DNA from 3 places in the Kitasatospora sp. NPDC022856 genome. Region 1 is predicted to be linked to each of the others. Evidence: riboswitches for the same ligand, from Rfam matches in the RefSeq annotation. Region 1 holds a riboswitch; each other region holds the start of a gene.

Region 1 (5,253 bases):
GTCGAGGCGCCCGAACCCACCGCCGCCGAACGGGTCTGCAGCCTGCTCAGCGCCACCTCCTCCGTGGTGATCCGGGCCTGCGGCGAGTACCACGACCTGGACACCCCGGTCTCGGTGCACGGCTCCCGGCTGCGCCTGGGCGCACCGCTCGACTCGCCGCTCACCCTCGCCGTGACCCGCGAGCAGGACGGCCTGGCCGTCGTCCTGGACCTCACCGACATCGCCCCGGTCGCCGTCCGCGACCGCGTCCGCGGCCGTCTCACCCTGGCCGGCCGGCTGCACCTCGCCCACCTCGCCGACGACGGCCTCAGCGTCCACCTGCGGCTGGACGTCGCACACGCCGTCCTCTCCACCCCGTACGGCACCACCGCCCTCACCGGCGCCGACCTCGCCCTGGCCGCGCCCGACCCGCTGGCGCGCTTCGAGGCGGCGATGCTCACCCACCTCGCCGACGACCACCCGGACGCCCTCGCCCTGCTCACCCGGCTGCTGGACCGCGAGTTGCTCGTCGGACACCCCGACGTCCGCCCGCTGGCCCTCGACCGGCACGGCCTGGTGCTCCGTCTGGACCACCCCTACGGCCACCGCGACGTCCGCCTGGTCTTCCCCGAGCCGGCCCGCGACGCGGACGAGTTCGGCCACCGCGTGCACCAGCTGCTGACCGCCGCCAACAGCGACCTGCCCGCCCACCGGTCCTGACCCCCGCCGGGGCGGCCCATTCCTTTCACCGCGACCGCCGACCGAGAATTGACGGCCCGTCCGACCGCCGACGGGCCGTCGGAATATCCCGGAAGGCCCCCCAGGAAGGCCTTCCGGAAAGGCCTTCCGCACGACGGAACCGACCACTCGGAAACGCCGGACGGAAACCCTGCTCGCGGGGGGGCACCTGCCTGTCAGAAGGGCACGAAAAAGGCCGGCCCGGCTCGCGAAGGAAATTCGCGAGCCGGGCCGGCCAGGGCGTGTCCCGCGCCCATGATCCGCTGACGGTGCGGCGATCATCCGGTCGAGCGGTCACCCGACATGACCATCCCGGGCGGTCGTACGCCCCGCACCCAGCGGAAGTCCGACCTCAGGTCAGAGGGAGACGCCGTGCGCCCGCAGGTAGGCGATCGGGTCGATGTCCGAGCCGTACTCCGAGCCGGTGCGGATCTCGAAGTGCAGGTGCGGGCCGGTCACGTTGCCGGTGGCACCCGAGAGGCCGATCTGCTGGCCGGCGGTGACGGTCTGACCGATCTTCACACCGATCGAGGACAGGTGCGCGTACTCGGCGTAGTGGCCGTCGGCGAGCTTGATCTCGACCTCGTTGCCGTAGGCGCCGCCGTTGCCGGCCTTCACCACGGTGCCGGCGCCGACGGCGCGCAGCGGGGTGCCGGTGGAGGCGACGAAGTCGGCACCGGTGTGGTGACCGGAGGCCCACATCGAGCCGGCCACGCCGTAGGCGGTGCCGAGCTTCGGGTTGGCGAGGGGGGCGACGAAGCCCGAGGTGCTGGCCGCGGCGGCCGGCGCCGCGGGAGCGGCCGGAGCGGCCGGCGCCGCGGGAGCGGCCGGAGCGGCCGGCTTCGCGGCGGGGGCGGCCGGCTTGGCGGCCGGGGCCTCGGCGGGCTTGGCGGCCTGGACCGGCTTCGGGGCGGCGTGCTGGGCGGCCGGCTTCTGCGCGTCCTGCGAGACCTGCGGCTTGGCGGCCGGGGCGGCGGGCTTGGCGGCCTCGGCGGCGGCCGGAGCGGCGGCGGCCTTGGCACCCAGCGCGAGCTGCTGACCCGGGAAGATGAGGTTCGGGTTGGCGCCGACGACCGAGCGGTTGTGGTCGTAGAGGGCCTTCCAGCCACCCTCGACCTGCTTGGCGTCGGCGATCTTCGACAGGGTGTCCCCGCCGACGACCTTGTAGCTCTCCTCGGCCGGCGCGGCGGCCGGCTTGGCGGCCTCGGCGGCCGGCTTGGCGGCAGCGGCCGGCGCGGCGTCGACGCTGGTGGCGCCGGTCCAGGTGGAGGTCTGCGCGGGCTTGGCGGCCGGGGCGGTGTGGGCCTGGGCGCTGATGGTGGTCACCAGCGGGAGGGCGAAAGCGGCGCCGGTCACGGCGGTGGCGATGCCGATGCGGGCGGCGCGGGGCAGGGTGATACGACGAGCCTGTGCGGGCATGGCGAACTGTCCTCTCCGACGCCTGCGAGGTGAGCTGTCGGGTTCGGGCTGGAGTTGCCCGGCCGCATAGCGCGGCTTCACCCCAAGCCGGACCGTGAATTCCGGTCCGGCGACTTACCTTTGGGTCCCCCGCTCCTGCCGTACAGAGTTCGGTTCGTACCACCGGGCAGCGGCAGGACTAGGCGTTCCACCCGGTGGCCACCCGGTCCAATGCCGGGCGGTCGCTGAACTAAAACTCATCCGCCCGGGCGAAGCAATGTCGATCTCTTGAATCGACAACCACTCCCGGGAAGGCCGTGACACTCCGAATGATCGGCTGCACAGTATGTGCACAATCGATTCACCGCGTGCCACTGATCCACGACGCTCCGCCGATTTCGGTGTCCGTACGCATACGATCACCTACGGAAAGCCATCCGCCGACACACCCCCGGTGACCCTTGTCACGTCGCGTCCCGGAGCGCAGGATCAGGCGGTGGCCACCTCCGAGGCCGGCACCCTGCGCCTGGGCACCGCGCAGGGCCGCTGGGTACTACTGGCGACGGTGCTCGGCTCCAGCATGGCGATGCTCGACGGCACCGTCGTCAACGTCGCACTGCCCCGGATCGGCACCGATCTCGGCGCTCCGCTCGCCGCCCTGCAATGGACGCTCAACGCCTATCTGCTCACCCTGGCCGGCCTGATCCTGCTCGGCGGCGCGCTCGGTGACCGCTACGGCCGGCGCCGCGTCTTCCTGATCGGCGTGCTCTGGTTCGCCGCCGCCTCGGCGGCCTGCGCCGCGGCCCCCACCATCGAGGTACTGGTCGCCGCCCGCGCGGTGCAGGGCGTCGGCGGGGCGCTGCTGACCCCCGGCTCGCTGGCGATGCTCCAGGCGGTGTTCCACCCTGACGACCGCTCGGCGGCGGTCGGCCTCTGGTCCGGCCTCGGCGGGGTGTCCGCCGCGATCGGCCCGTTCCTCGGCGGCTGGCTGGTGGACGGCCCCGGCTGGCGGTGGATCTTCCTGTTGAACGTCCCGCTCGCCGCCCTGGTGGTCGCGGTGGCCTCCCGGCACGTCCCGGAGAGCCGGGACGAGAGCGCGACCGGCCGGTTCGACGTCCTCGGCGCGGCGCTGGCCGCGCTCGCGCTGGGCTCGGTCACCTACGCGCTGACCGCGGCGGGCGACGGGCTCTCGGCCGTGGTGTGGGTGTCCGGCGCGGCCGGCCTGCTGCTGGGCGCGGCCTTCGTGGTGGTCGAACGCCGCGTCCCGGAGCCGATGCTGCCGCTCGGCCTCTTCTCCTCCCGCCTGTTCACCGCGGTGAACCTGGTCACCCTCTGCGTCTACGCGGCGTTCAGCGGCGTCTTCTTCCTCCTGGTCGTCCAGCTGCAGATCGTCTCCGGCTTCTCCCCACTGGTCTCCGGGCTCGCCCTGCTGCCGATCACCGTGCTGATGCTCGCGCTGTCCGCCCGGGCCGGCCGGCTCGGCAAGCGGATCGGCCCGCGCCTCCCGCTCACCGTGGGGCCGCTGCTCTGCGCGACGGGGGTCCTGCTGATGCTGCGGATCGGCTCCGACGCCTCGTACTGGACGGACGTGCTGCCGGCCGCCACCGTGATGGGCTGCGGGATGGTCCTGCTGGTCGCGCCGCTGACCGCGACGGTGCTCGCGGCGGTGGAGGTCCGGCATGCCGGGATCGCCAGCGGCGTCAACAACGCCGCCGCCCGCGCGGCCGGGCTGCTCGCGGTGGCCGCCCTGCCGGCGCTGGCCGGGCTCAGCGGCGAGGCCTACCGGGTACCGGCCGCGGTGGACTCCGCCTTCCGGACCGCGATGCTGATCTGCGCAGGGCTGCTGGTCACCGGCGCGGTGACGGCGTTCACCACCGTCCGGGGCAATGTGCTGGCCCCCGAGGACCACCCGGTCGCCGAGCCGGACTGCACCTACGCCTGCGGCACCGCCCCTCCGCTGGATCCGGGCCATGCCGCCGCCGGACACGGCGAAGGCCCCGCCACCGGATCGGCGGCGGGGCCCACGAAGACCTGAGGCAACGTCAGAGGATGTCGCCCGGGGCGTACTTGGCGGCGTCGGGGTAGGCGGCCGCGACGGCCTCGACCTGGCGGACCACCTCGGCGACCTGGGCACCGGCCGCGCCGGTGAAGGAGAGCCGGTCGGCCAGCAGCGCGTCCAGCCCGGCCCGGTCCAGCGGGATCCGCGCGTCCGCCGCCAGACGGTCCAGCAGCTCGTTCTCCCGCGCGCCGGCCCGCATCGCCAGCGCCGAGGCGACGGCGTGCTCCTTGATGACCTCGTGCCCGGTCTCCCGGCCGACGCCCGCCCGCACCGCGCCCATCAGCACCTTGGTGGTGGCCAGGAACGGCAGGTAGCGGTCCAGCTCGGCCTCGATCACGGCGGGGAAGGCGCCGAACTCGTCGAGGACGGTCAGGAAGGTCTCCAGCAGGCCGTCGAAGGCGAAGAAGGCGTCCGGCAGCGCGACCCGGCGGACCACCGAGCAGGAGACGTCGCCCTCGTTCCACTGGTCGCCGCCCAGCTCGGCGGTCATCGAGGCGTACCCGCGCAGGATGACGGCCAGGCCGTTGACGCGCTCGCAGGAGCGGGTGTTCATCTTGTGCGGCATCGCGGAAGAACCGACCTGGCCCTCCTTGAACCCCTCGGTGACCAGCTCGTGGCCGGCCATCAGGCGGATCGTCTTGGCCAGGCTGGACGGCCCGGCCGAGAGCTGGACGAGGGCGGTGAGCACCTCGAAGTCCAGCGAGCGCGGGTAGACCTGGCCGACGCTGGTCAGCACGTGGTCGAAGCCGAGGTGACCGGCCACCCGGCGCTCCAGCTCGGCGAGCTTGTCGGTGTCGCCGCCGAGCAGGTCCAGCATGTCCTGGGCGGTGCCGACCGGGCCCTTGATCCCGCGCAGCGGGTAGCGGGCGATCAGCTCCTCCAGCCGGCGGAAGGCGACCAGCACCTCGTCGGCGACGGTCGCGAAGCGCTTGCCCAGGGTGGTGGCCTGCGCGGCGACGTTGTGCGACCGGCCGGCCATGACCAGCTCGGAGTGCTGGGCGGCGAGCCGGCCCAGGCGGACCAGCACGGCGACCGTGCGGTCGCGGACGTGCTCCAGCGACTGGCGGATCTGCAGCTGC
Region 2 (5,253 bases), on a different contig from region 1:
CGTACCGCGTCGTCGCGGTCGTCCTCGCTGCGCTGCGTGCTGAGGCTGCTGCTCATGGCCCTCGGGTCCTTCTCGGTGGCGTGCCGGGCTGACGTCACAACCCTGTCAAAGGCCGGGCCGGGCGGACATCCGGCTCCCCCGTGAAGCGGGCCGGGGGTTAACCCCCCACCCGGGGCCACTCGTGGGCGAGCAGCGAGTACTGGAAGGAGTCGCGCCAGCAGCCGCGCAGGTGCACGTCGTGCCGGATCCGGCCCTCCAGACGGAAGCCGGCCCGGATGAGCACCCGGACCGAGGCCGTGTTCTCCACGTCCACCCGGGCGACCAGCCGGTGCAGCCCGAGCGGGCCGAAGGCGAAGTCGCAGAGCAGCCCGGTGATCTCGCCCGCGTAGCCGTTGCCCCAGGTGTCCGGGCGCAGCGCGTAGCCGAGGTCGGCGCTGCGGTGGCCGCCGAGCGTGAGGGCGGCGTTGCCGATCGGGACGGCGCGGGACGGGGCGTCCGCGTCGGCGCGGCGGGTGACGGCCAGCCGGTAGACCGTCCGCTCGTCCTGCTGCGCCTCCTCCAGGTACTGCTCGATCTGGTCGGCGCAGTCCTCGCGGTCACGCGGCTCGAACGGGAGGTAGCGGGTGGCCTCCCGGTCGCCGAACACCGCGTACAGGGCGTCGACGTCGGCGGCGCTGTGGTGGAACTCGCGGATGGCCAGGCGGGGGCCGGTGAGTCGGACGGGGACCATGCCTGCCGACCCTACCCGGGCTTTCCGGTTACCTTACGTGACATGGAAGAAGAAGACCTGCGGCTCGCCCCGCGCACCAAAGCCGCCGAACTGCTCGCCTGGGCGCAGGCGCACGGCCACCCTCCGGTGGCCGAGGCGCCGGTGCGGGCGGTGCTGGCGCTGCTGGAGCTGGGTGAGGGCAGGATGCGTGACGGCTGGCCGGAGCTGACCTCGGACGCCGTGGAACAACTGCTGTACGAGCGGCTCTACCTGTACGTCCAGCCCGAGCCGGAGCAGGACCCGCTGGCGTACGGCGCCGCGGTGCGGCTGCTGATCGACCACCAGCGGGCGGCGAAGCGGCTGAACGCCAAGCGGCAGGAGCGGCTGCACGCGGAGGCCGAGTGGCAGGGCGAGGTGGCCGCCGGGCTGCTGCGCCGCGCCGACCTGGTGACCTGGCCCCGGCTGTACACGCTGCTGCTGCGCGCGGACGGGGTGGACCCGGCCGACGGGGCGGCGGTCCGGGCCTGGTTGGAGGCGTTCCGGGAGCTGGCGCCGGAGGACCGGGCGGCCGCCTACGAGCGGCTGGAGGCGGCGGGCGCGCTGGACCCGGTGGACGACGGGGGCTGGGACGGCGCCCGGCCGCTCAGCGTCGGGATGGCCACCGACGGTGCCCGGCGGCTGCTGGAGCAGGGGCTGATGCGGCGCAGCTACCGCAACCTGGAGGAGCTCACCGCGCAGGGCCGGCCGATGCCCGACGAGCTGGCCGGGGACTTCGGGGCGTTCGAGGAGGCCGCCGTCGAGGCCGCGCTGGACCTCTTCGGCGAGTGGACGGTGCCGGGGCTGCCGCGGCTGCTGGTGGAGGAGTTCCCGGAGCTGGCCCCGGAGCCGGGCCAGGAGGAGATCGACGCGTACCTGGCGCAGCTGCCCGGGGCATCCGGCGAGGCGGAGGAGGCCGGGGAGTACGGGGACGACGAGCCCGGGGACGAGTACGGCTACGCGCCCGGGGACGAGTACGGCTACGCGCCCGGGGACGGGCACGTGCACGGGTCCGCCGACCGGCCGGACGGGGCCGACGCGGCCGCCGGGGCCTGAGACGCGACGGTGCCCCGGCCGTCGTCACGACGGCCGGGGCACCGCGGCGGGCTGTCAGAAGGTGACGCCGGTCAGGGGGTCACGCCGCGCTGCTCGAACCAGCTCTCCGGGTCGACCGGGGCACCGCCGCCGGGGCGGACCTCCAGGTGCAGGTGCGGGCCGGTGACGTTGCCGGTGGCCCCCACCTTGCCGAGCTGCTGGCCGGGGACGACCTTGCCGGAGCCCTTGATGATCGAGGAGAGGTGGCAGTACCAGATCTCGGTGCCGTCGGGCAGCGTCTCGACGATCCGGTAGCCGTACGACCCGGCCCAGCCGGCCGAGGTGATGGTGCCCTGGCCGACCGCGTAGACCGGGGTGCCGGTGTCGGCGGCGAAGTCCAGGCCGGTGTGCAGGTGGGCCCAGTAGGAGGCGCTCTGGCCGTAGTGGGCCGAGAGGTGGTAGTCGCGCACCGGCAGCTCGATGGCGGCGAGCTTGGCCTTCTCGGCCTCCTCCGCGGCCCGCTTGGCCTCCTGCTGCTGGGCCGCGCGCTTGACCTCGGCCTCCTTGGCGGCCTGCAGGCGGGCGCCCTCCTCGGCGGCGGTGCGCTGGCTGTCGGCCTGCTGCTGGATCCGGGCGGCGAGCGCGAGGCCCGGGTCCGCGGCGAGCGCGACCGGGGTCTCGTCCGGGACCTCGACGGCGGGGGCGGCGGCCGGGGTGGCGGAGGCGAAGCCGGTCGCACCGAGGGTGGCGGCCACGGCGGTGACGCCGAGCAGCGGGGCGGTGCCGCGGGTCTGACGGGGCATCCGGTGCCGGTTGCTGTCGGGGGCCTGCGGCCCGGTCTCGACGCCGGACCCGCCGAACTCGCCCGGGTGGGCGGGCGGCCAGGGGTGGTCGAGCAGCTGGGTGCCGGCGGGGGAGCCGGGCAGGTGTGCCGGAGAGTGCGACGACGCCACGGAGGCGCGCTCCTTTCCTTCCTTCGCGCCTACCGGGTTAGCTGACGGGTTCGGAGCAGGAAGGTCTCCTACGGCTGGGCCTGGGCCCGGCCGATTCACCCCAAGGAACATGGTTCCCCGGCTCCCTGGCCTGCCCGGAGGCCGGCCGGCGGGATTAGGCGACGGCGCACGGTGCCGTCTGGGTACGGCGTTACGAACCGCGCTGCGTTATCAAACGTTAATCCTAGGAGCCTCTGATTCCAAGCCGTCCGTTCGGGACAGCCGGATACTACCCGGACGGTACGTGACCTGATGGGCGATTTGGGCGGATCGATGGCAACTGACACTACCGAACGTGAGGGGACGTCAACGAACGGTCCCCCACTTGAGTACTCCTACTCATGTGCGGCGCTCCCGGCGCGGCCATCCTGGCGCCATGAACGCACCGATGCAGTCACGCACCACGGCCGCGTACCACCTCCAGGCCGTCCTCTCCTTCGCCCTCTCCGGCGGCGCCCTCGCCGTCGGCATCGCCTATCTGCCGGTCGGCGGCTGGACCCGCGCCTTCCTCACGGTCGGCCTGCTCTACACCGTCACCTCCGCCTTCACCCTGGCCAAGGTGATCCGGGACCGGCAGGAGACCAACGAGATCGTCACCCGGGTGGACCAGGCGCGGCTGGAGAAGCTGCTCGCCGAGCACGACCCGTTCAAGGTGGAGGGGGTCTGAGCCGCGGTACCGGGGCCGCCCCGGGGGTCCGGCCGGTCGAGGGCTTGAAAGCTAAGGCTATTAGCCTTAGCTTTATGGCTATCGGCGCAATGCCGACAGCCCCGCGGACCGAGGAGGCCCCCATGCCCGGCACCTTCACCCCCAGCACCCAGTACCTCGACCTCCCCGGCGGCCGGCTGGCCTTCGACGACACCGAGCAGGGCGACGGCGCCCCCCTCGTCCTGCTCCCCGGGATGCTCGACAGCCGTGCCGCGTACCGGCACCTGCGCCCGCTGCTGGTGGCCGCGGGCCACCGGGTGATCACCCTGGACCTGCGCGGCTTCGGCGAGTCCTCGATCGCCTGGGACGACTACACGCCGGCCGCGATCGCCACCGACGTCCTCGCCCTGCTGGACCACCTCGGCATCGACCGCGCCACGCTGGTCGGCAACTCCTACGCCGGTGCGACGGTGGTCAAGGTGGCCGGGGACGCGCCGGAGCGGGTGGCCGGGATCGTCCTGGTGGACGCCTTCGTCGAGAACCCGCCGCCGAACGCGCTGCAGCGCGCGATGTTCGGCGTGATGGGCGTCCTGCTGGTGCACTCGCCCGCGTTCTGGGGCCTCTACCACCGCAAGATGGCGTACCCCGGTCCCAAGCCGGCCGACTTCGACGCCTACGTGGACGGACTGGTCGCCGCGATGCGCACGCCGGGCCGCAAGCAGGCCACCCGGGGCTACGTGCGCGGGGACTCCGCGCCGAACGGCTGGACCGCCGCCGTGAGCTGCCCGGCGCTGGTCGTGATGGGCACCAAGGACCCCGACTTCCCCGACCCCGAGCTGGTCGCCGACCGGCAGGCCGCCGCACTGAACGGCCGCAAGGTGATGATCGAGGGCTCCGGGCACTACCCGATGGCCGACCGGCCGCAGGCCACCGCCGACGCCCTGCTGCCCTTCCTCGCCGAGCTGGCCTGAGCCCGCCCTTCCGCGCCGCGCCGGCCCGAGCCCGCCCGCTTCCTCGCCCACGGAGACCGCACCATGCCCCGAGTCGGACTGACCCCCGAGCAGGTCGTCGACCACGCCCTCGCCCTCATCGACGAACAGGGCCCCGAGGCCCTCACCCTGGCCGCCGTCGCCGGACGGGCCCGGGTGGCCACCCCCTCGCTGTACAAGCACGTCAGCGGCGGACTCGCCGAGCTGCGCCGGCTGATCGCCGTCCGGGTCACCGAGGAACTCGCCGACCGGCTCGCCGAGGCCGCCCTCGGCCGCGGCGGGGACGACGCCGTCGCCGCCGTCCTGCGGGCCTACCACGGCTACGCCACCGAGTACCCGCACCGGTACACCGCGCTGCCGCAGGCCCCGCAGCCGGACGACGACCTGACCAGGGCGGGCGGGCGGCTGGTCGGGGTGATCCTCGCGGTGCTCCGCGGCTACGGGCTGGAGGGCTCCGAGGCCGTCCACGCCGCCCGGACCGTCCGCTCGGTCGCCCACGGCTTCGCCTCGCTGTCGATCGGCGGCGGGTTCCAGCTCGCCGAGGACCTCTCCGACACCCAGGACCGCCTGATCACCCTCCTCACCGGCGGCCTCCGGAACTGGCCCGGGGCCTGAGCCCCGCCCCCACCGCGCGGCCGGGCTCCGTGAGTTCCCCCGGCCGGGCGCCGCACCCGGCGCACCCCGCGCGGCGGGCCGGCCGGACCACGGCGGACCACCCGGTCGGAGCGGCCGGGCAGGGCACGACCGGCGTCCGCTCCCCGGCACCGGTGCGCCGTCCGGGTCACCCTTCACCGGCATCGGAAATGAGGTATGAAGAATTGGGTGCCCGACAAGGCGACGGAAAGG
Region 3 (5,253 bases), on a different contig from region 1:
TCGATCGGGCCGAGGTGCTTCTCGGTGGTGTCGACCAGGGCGGCGATGTCGCTCGGGCGGCGGATGTCGCCGCAGACGCCGACGACCGGGCAGCCCGGCCGGTCGAGTTCGGTGGCGAGGTCCTCGGCGATGCCGACCTGCTGGTCGGCGATGAGGACGCCGGAGGCGCCCGCGGCGGTGAACCGGCGGGCGAGGCCGGCTCCCGACCCGCCGGCGAGTACGGCGATGACCACGACTGCCCCGGTGACCCGCATGGTGCGCTCCTCCCTGTGGGCGGCTCCGCACCGGCGCCCACGCATTTTGCTTGCGGAGGATCGTAGGCAGGTCCTGACCCTCCGCAACAGGGATTACCCCTCAGGTGACCAGGCTCACGCCTGCCGCGCCGGGGTTCCCCACCGGATACGGTCGACACATGCCAGTTCAGCCCGATTCAGCCCGCCCGCCGCTCTTCACCTGGGAGTTCGCCGCCGACCCGTACCCGGCGTACGCGTGGCTGCGGGAGCACGAACCGGTGCACCGCACCACCCTGCCGAGCGGGGTGGAGGCCTGGCTGGTGACCAGGTACGCCGACGCCCGGCAGGCGCTCGCCGACAGCCGGCTCTCGAAGGACCCGGCCCACCACAGCGGGCACGCCCACCGCAGCGGCCGGGTCGGCATCCCCGGCGAGCGCCAGGCCAATCTGATGACCCACCTGCTGAACATCGACCCGCCGGACCACACCCGGCTGCGCCGGCTGGTCTCGAAGGCGTTCACGCCGCGCCGGGTGGCGGAGTTCGAGCCCCGGGTGCAGCAGCTCACCGACCGGCTGATCGACGGCTTCGCGGAGCGCGGCTCGGCGGACCTGATCCACGAGTTCGCCTTCCCACTGCCGATCTACGCGATCTGCGACCTGCTCGGCGTGCCGGCCGAGGACCAGGACGACTTCCGGGACTGGGCGGGCATGATGATCCGCCATGGCAGCGGGCAGCGCGGCGGGGTGGGACGCGCCGTCAAGCGGATGCGCGCCTACCTGGCGGAGCTGATCCACCGCAAGCGGGCCGATCCCGGCGACGACCTCATCTCGGGGCTGATCCGGGCCAGCGACCACGGTGAGCACCTGACCGAGAACGAGGCCGCGGCGATGGCCTTCATCCTCCTCTTCGCCGGGTTCGAGACGACCGTGAACCTGATCGGCAACGGCACCTACGCTTTGCTGCGCAACCCCGGGCAGCGGGCGCTGCTCCAGGACTCGATCGCCCGCGGCGAGACCGCGCTGCTGGAGACCGGTATCGAGGAACTCCTGCGCTACGACGGTCCAGTGGAGCTCGCCACCTGGCGGTTCGCGACCAGCCCGCTGACCATCGGCGGCGTGGACATCCCGGTCGGCGATCCGGTGCTGGTGGTGCTCGCGGCGGCGGACCGGGACCCGGCGCGGTTCGCCGACGAGAACACCCTCGACCTGGCCCGGACGGACAACCCGCACCTCGGCTTCGGGCACGGCATCCACTACTGCATCGGTGCGCCGCTGGCCCGGTTGGAGGGGCGCGCGGCGCTCACCACCCTGCTCACCCGGTTGCCCGATCTGCGACTCGCCGCTAGCCCGGAGGAGCTCCGCTGGCGCGGTGGCCTGATCATGCGTGGACTGCGCGATCTCCCGGTGGAATTCACCCCCGAGAAGCCCTCCGCGGCACCGGTGGACGGGCTCTGAGCAAATCCGTCCGGCGACCCCCGGCGGTGTCTCGATCTCGTCGCGCCGAGACCGCGACACGCTGACGGGGTGTCGCCGACACGCCCTATCAGCGGGTATGAATCAGCATCAAACCGGACATAGCCCTGTCGTTGGTAGGCGATCGGCCACGCGCCGTAATTTATGTGTGATACCTGCGATATGAGCTTGTTATTGATGTGAGGATCTGTCTACCCTCCCTGGAGTTCGCAGCTGCGGACCTCGTGCGCGGAACGCCGAATCCTGCCCGCCGCGTTACGGGAAACCGACCAGAACCCTTGGGCAGGGGCGGGGGAACCAGGTTTGTTGCCGTCCCCCACGGCTTGGGGTGAAGCCGCCCGCGCGGGCAGAAGGCGTCCGCGTCGTGCGGCCGGGCCACCTCCCGGTCCGAACCCGACAGCTCACCTCGCAGGCGTGCGGAGAGGGACTTCCCCATGCTCTTCGTCGGAACCGGCCGTCACCGTCGTCGCACCCAGACCGAGAAGGCCATCGCCGTTGCCGGCGTGGCCGGCGTCGGACTCGCCCTGCCGCTCCTCACCGCCACCGGCGCCTCGGCCGCCCCGGCCTCGACCTGGGACGCGGTCGCCCAGTGCGAGAGCGGCGGCAACTGGGGCATCAACACCGGCAACGGCTTCTACGGCGGCCTCCAGTTCACCTCCAGCACCTGGAAGGCGTTCGGCGGCACCTCGTACGCGCCGCAGGCCCACCAGGCCAGCCGGGCGCAGCAGATCTCGGTCGCCGAGAAGGTCCTCGCCTCGCAGGGGCCGGGCGCCTGGCCGGTCTGCTCCCAGAAGGCGGGCCTGGCCAAGGGCGGGGCCGCGGCCTCGGTCGACACCTCCTCGGACGCCGAGCCGACGGCCGCCGCCAAGCCGGCCCAGTCGAAGCCCGCGCAGAAGCCGGCGCAGAAGCCCGCCCAGAAGCCGGCCCAGCAGCAGGCTCCGAAGCCCGCCGCCCAGCAGCCCGCCCAGCAGGACGACCGGGCTCCGGGCTTCGCCGGCCAGCCGGGCTGGGACGCCGACGCGAAGGTCTTCTGGTACCAGAGCGACGGCGCCTGGTACTGGACCAGCCACCAGAGCGTCTACCAGCAGTACGCCGGTCAGCAGGCCGCCCAGCAGACGAGCGGGTACGCGGGCCAGGACAGCCGCCCCGCCGCCCACGGCGCCCCGGCCGCGGTCGCCGCCCAGCAGCGCACCGGGCACGGCTACACCGTCCAGTCCGGTGACACCCTGTCGACGATCGCCGCCGCCCAGGGCGTCGAGGGCGGCTGGCAGACGCTGTACGACGGCAACCGCGGCACCGTCGGCACCGACCCCAACATGATCCTCCCGGGCCAGCAGCTCGATCTCGGCTGACCGCCCGTGTGGTGACTCCCCGTGCGGTGACGCCACGAAGGGGGCCGGTTCGGCCCCCTTCGTCCGCATCCGGCCGCATTTCGTGGGACAACCAGGTGAACTACCGGTGGGTAGCCCGGCCACACGCTGAGACGGGACCGAGGTCGACGTGGTCCCGGGAGCCCGTGCGGTTAGGCTCTGGTCGTAACGACTCCGCAACCATCCGGCCGACAGCACCCATCGTCAGCCGAACCTGCTTCCGCTAGGAGATGCCTCGTGCCGTCCATCGATGTCGTCGTAGCCCGTGAGATTCTCGACTCGCGTGGCAACCCCACGGTCGAGGTCGAGGTCGGCCTCGACGACGGCAGCACCGGCCGTGCCGCTGTCCCGTCGGGTGCCTCCACCGGTGCCTTCGAGGCGCTGGAGCTTCGCGACGGTGACAAGAACCGCTACTTCGGCAAGGGCGTGGAGAAGGCCGTCCTGGCCGTCATCGAGCAGATCGGCCCCGAGCTGGTCGGCTACGACGCCACCGAGCAGCGCCTGATCGACCAGGCCATGCTCGACCTGGACGCCACGCCGGACAAGTCCTCGCTCGGCGCCAACGCGATCCTGGGCGTCTCGCTCGCCGTGGCGCACGCCGCCTCCGAGGCCAGCGACCTGCCGCTGTTCCGCTACCTGGGCGGCCCGAACGCCCACGTCCTGCCCGTCCCGATGATGAACATCCTCAACGGTGGCTCGCACGCGGACTCCAACGTCGACATCCAGGAGTTCATGATCGCTCCGATCGGCGCGGAGTCCTTCTCCGAGGCCGTCCGCTGGGGCGTCGAGGTCTACCACACCCTCAAGGGCGTGCTGAAGGAGCGCGGCCTGTCCACCGGCCTCGGCGACGAGGGCGGCTTCGCGCCGAACCTGGACAGCAACCGCGAGGCCCTGGACCTCATCACCGAGGCCATCCAGAAGGCCGGTTACGTGCCCGGCCGGGACATCGCGCTCGCCCTGGACGTCGCCGCCTCCGAGTTCTACCAGGACGGTGCCTACCAGTTCGAGGGCAAGGCGCTCTCCGCCGCCGAGCTCATCGAGTACTACGCCGAGCTCGTCGCCGCGTACCCGCTGGTCTCCATCGAGGACCCGCTGGACGAGTCGGACTGGGACGGCTGGAAGGCCATGACCGTCAAGCTGGGCGACAAGGTCCAGCTGGTCGGCGACGACCTGTTCGTCACCAACCCGGCCCGCCTGGCCAAGGGCATCGAGACCGGCACCGCCAACGCGCTGCTGGTCAAGGTGAACCAGATCGGCTCGCTGACCGAGACCCTGGACGCCGTCGAGCTGGCCCAGCGCAACGGCTACCGCTGCATGATGTCGCACCGCTCCGGTGAGACCGAGGACGTCACCATCGCCGACCTCGCCGTCGCCACCAACTGCGGCCAGATCAAGACCGGCGCCCCGGCCCGCTCCGAGCGCGTCGCCAAGTACAACCAGCTGCTGCGCATCGAGGAGATCCTCGACGACGCGGCCGAGTACGCCGGCCGCGGCGCGTTCCCGCGCTTCCGCTCCGCCGAGTAGTGACCGCGCGGCCGAGCAGTCGTCGGCCCGGGCCCGTCACGAGGGCCGATCGCGCCCAGTAGCGCAAGCCTGACCGGTGCCCCGCCGTTCACCCCGTAGGGTGGACGGCGGGGCACCGTCGCGATCAGGAGGGGACACGGGAGATGGCAGGCTGGAGGATCCCGGGCTTTGCCGCCCGGCCTCGCTTCACGAGCCGGGCGACCGTCCTCGTCCTGGTGCTCTGCTCCCTGGTCGCGATCCTGGCCTACCCGACCAGGCAGTTCATCTCCCAGCGTTCCGAGATCTCCGCCCAGCGGGCGAAGGCCGAGCACGCCCGGCAACAGGTCGAGCAGCTGCGCCGGGAGAGGACCCGCTGGCAGGACCCGGAGTACGTCAAGGCGCAGGCCCGCAGCCGGCTGCACTACGCGATGCCGGGGGAGACCCCGTACATCGCGGTGGATCCGGCGGGCCGGGGCGCCACCCAGTCCTCCGCCGTCCCGCCCGCCCCCTCCGACGGCGCGGCCAAGGCCGCCAAGCCCTGGTACGCGAGCGTCTGGGACTCGGTGGACGCCGCCGACACCGCCGCTCTCGCCCCGCCCTCTTCACCCGCCCCTGCCCCTGCTGGAGCCAGCTCCCCCCATGACCACTGAGAACCACCCCTCCGTCTCCGACACC

The links. A riboswitch is a leader RNA that binds a small molecule or an ion and turns the genes downstream of it on or off. The one in region 1 is predicted to bind cyclic di-AMP.
Region 2: it holds a riboswitch for cyclic di-AMP, as region 1 does, so the genes downstream of both, ACZ34W_RS26225 (M23 family metallopeptidase) here and ACZ34W_RS23915 (M23 family metallopeptidase) in region 1, are expected to answer to the same signal.
Region 3: it holds a riboswitch for cyclic di-AMP, as region 1 does, so the genes downstream of both, ACZ34W_RS31820 (transglycosylase family protein) here and ACZ34W_RS23915 (M23 family metallopeptidase) in region 1, are expected to answer to the same signal.

Annotation. Positions count from the first base shown of each region.
Region 1 covers NZ_JBVHHE010000018.1:147,762-153,014, forward strand. The annotation lists gene ACZ34W_RS23910 (DUF2470 domain-containing protein) at 1-699, shown strand, start outside; gene ACZ34W_RS23915 (M23 family metallopeptidase) at 1,075-2,136, opposite strand; cyclic di-AMP (ydaO/yuaA leader) riboswitch at 2,141-2,301, opposite strand; gene ACZ34W_RS23920 (MFS transporter) at 2,612-4,150, shown strand; gene purB (adenylosuccinate lyase) at 4,158-5,253, opposite strand, start outside.
Region 2 covers NZ_JBVHHE010000022.1:96,216-101,468, reverse strand. The annotation lists gene ACZ34W_RS26240 (sensor domain-containing protein) at 1-56, opposite strand, end outside; gene ACZ34W_RS26235 (GNAT family N-acetyltransferase) at 158-730, opposite strand; gene ACZ34W_RS26230 (hypothetical protein) at 773-1,801, shown strand; gene ACZ34W_RS26225 (M23 family metallopeptidase) at 1,873-2,733, opposite strand; cyclic di-AMP (ydaO/yuaA leader) riboswitch at 2,746-2,904, opposite strand; gene ACZ34W_RS26220 (YiaA/YiaB family inner membrane protein) at 3,149-3,439, shown strand; gene ACZ34W_RS26215 (alpha/beta fold hydrolase) at 3,562-4,389, shown strand; gene ACZ34W_RS26210 (TetR/AcrR family transcriptional regulator) at 4,453-5,022, shown strand.
Region 3 covers NZ_JBVHHE010000037.1:43,448-48,700, forward strand. The annotation lists gene ACZ34W_RS31810 (SDR family NAD(P)-dependent oxidoreductase) at 1-254, opposite strand, end outside; gene ACZ34W_RS31815 (cytochrome P450 family protein) at 413-1,687, shown strand; cyclic di-AMP (ydaO/yuaA leader) riboswitch at 1,962-2,134, shown strand; gene ACZ34W_RS31820 (transglycosylase family protein) at 2,140-3,057, shown strand; gene eno (phosphopyruvate hydratase) at 3,313-4,599, shown strand; gene ACZ34W_RS31830 (FtsB family cell division protein) at 4,743-5,228, shown strand; gene ACZ34W_RS31835 (DUF501 domain-containing protein) at 5,200-5,253, shown strand, end outside.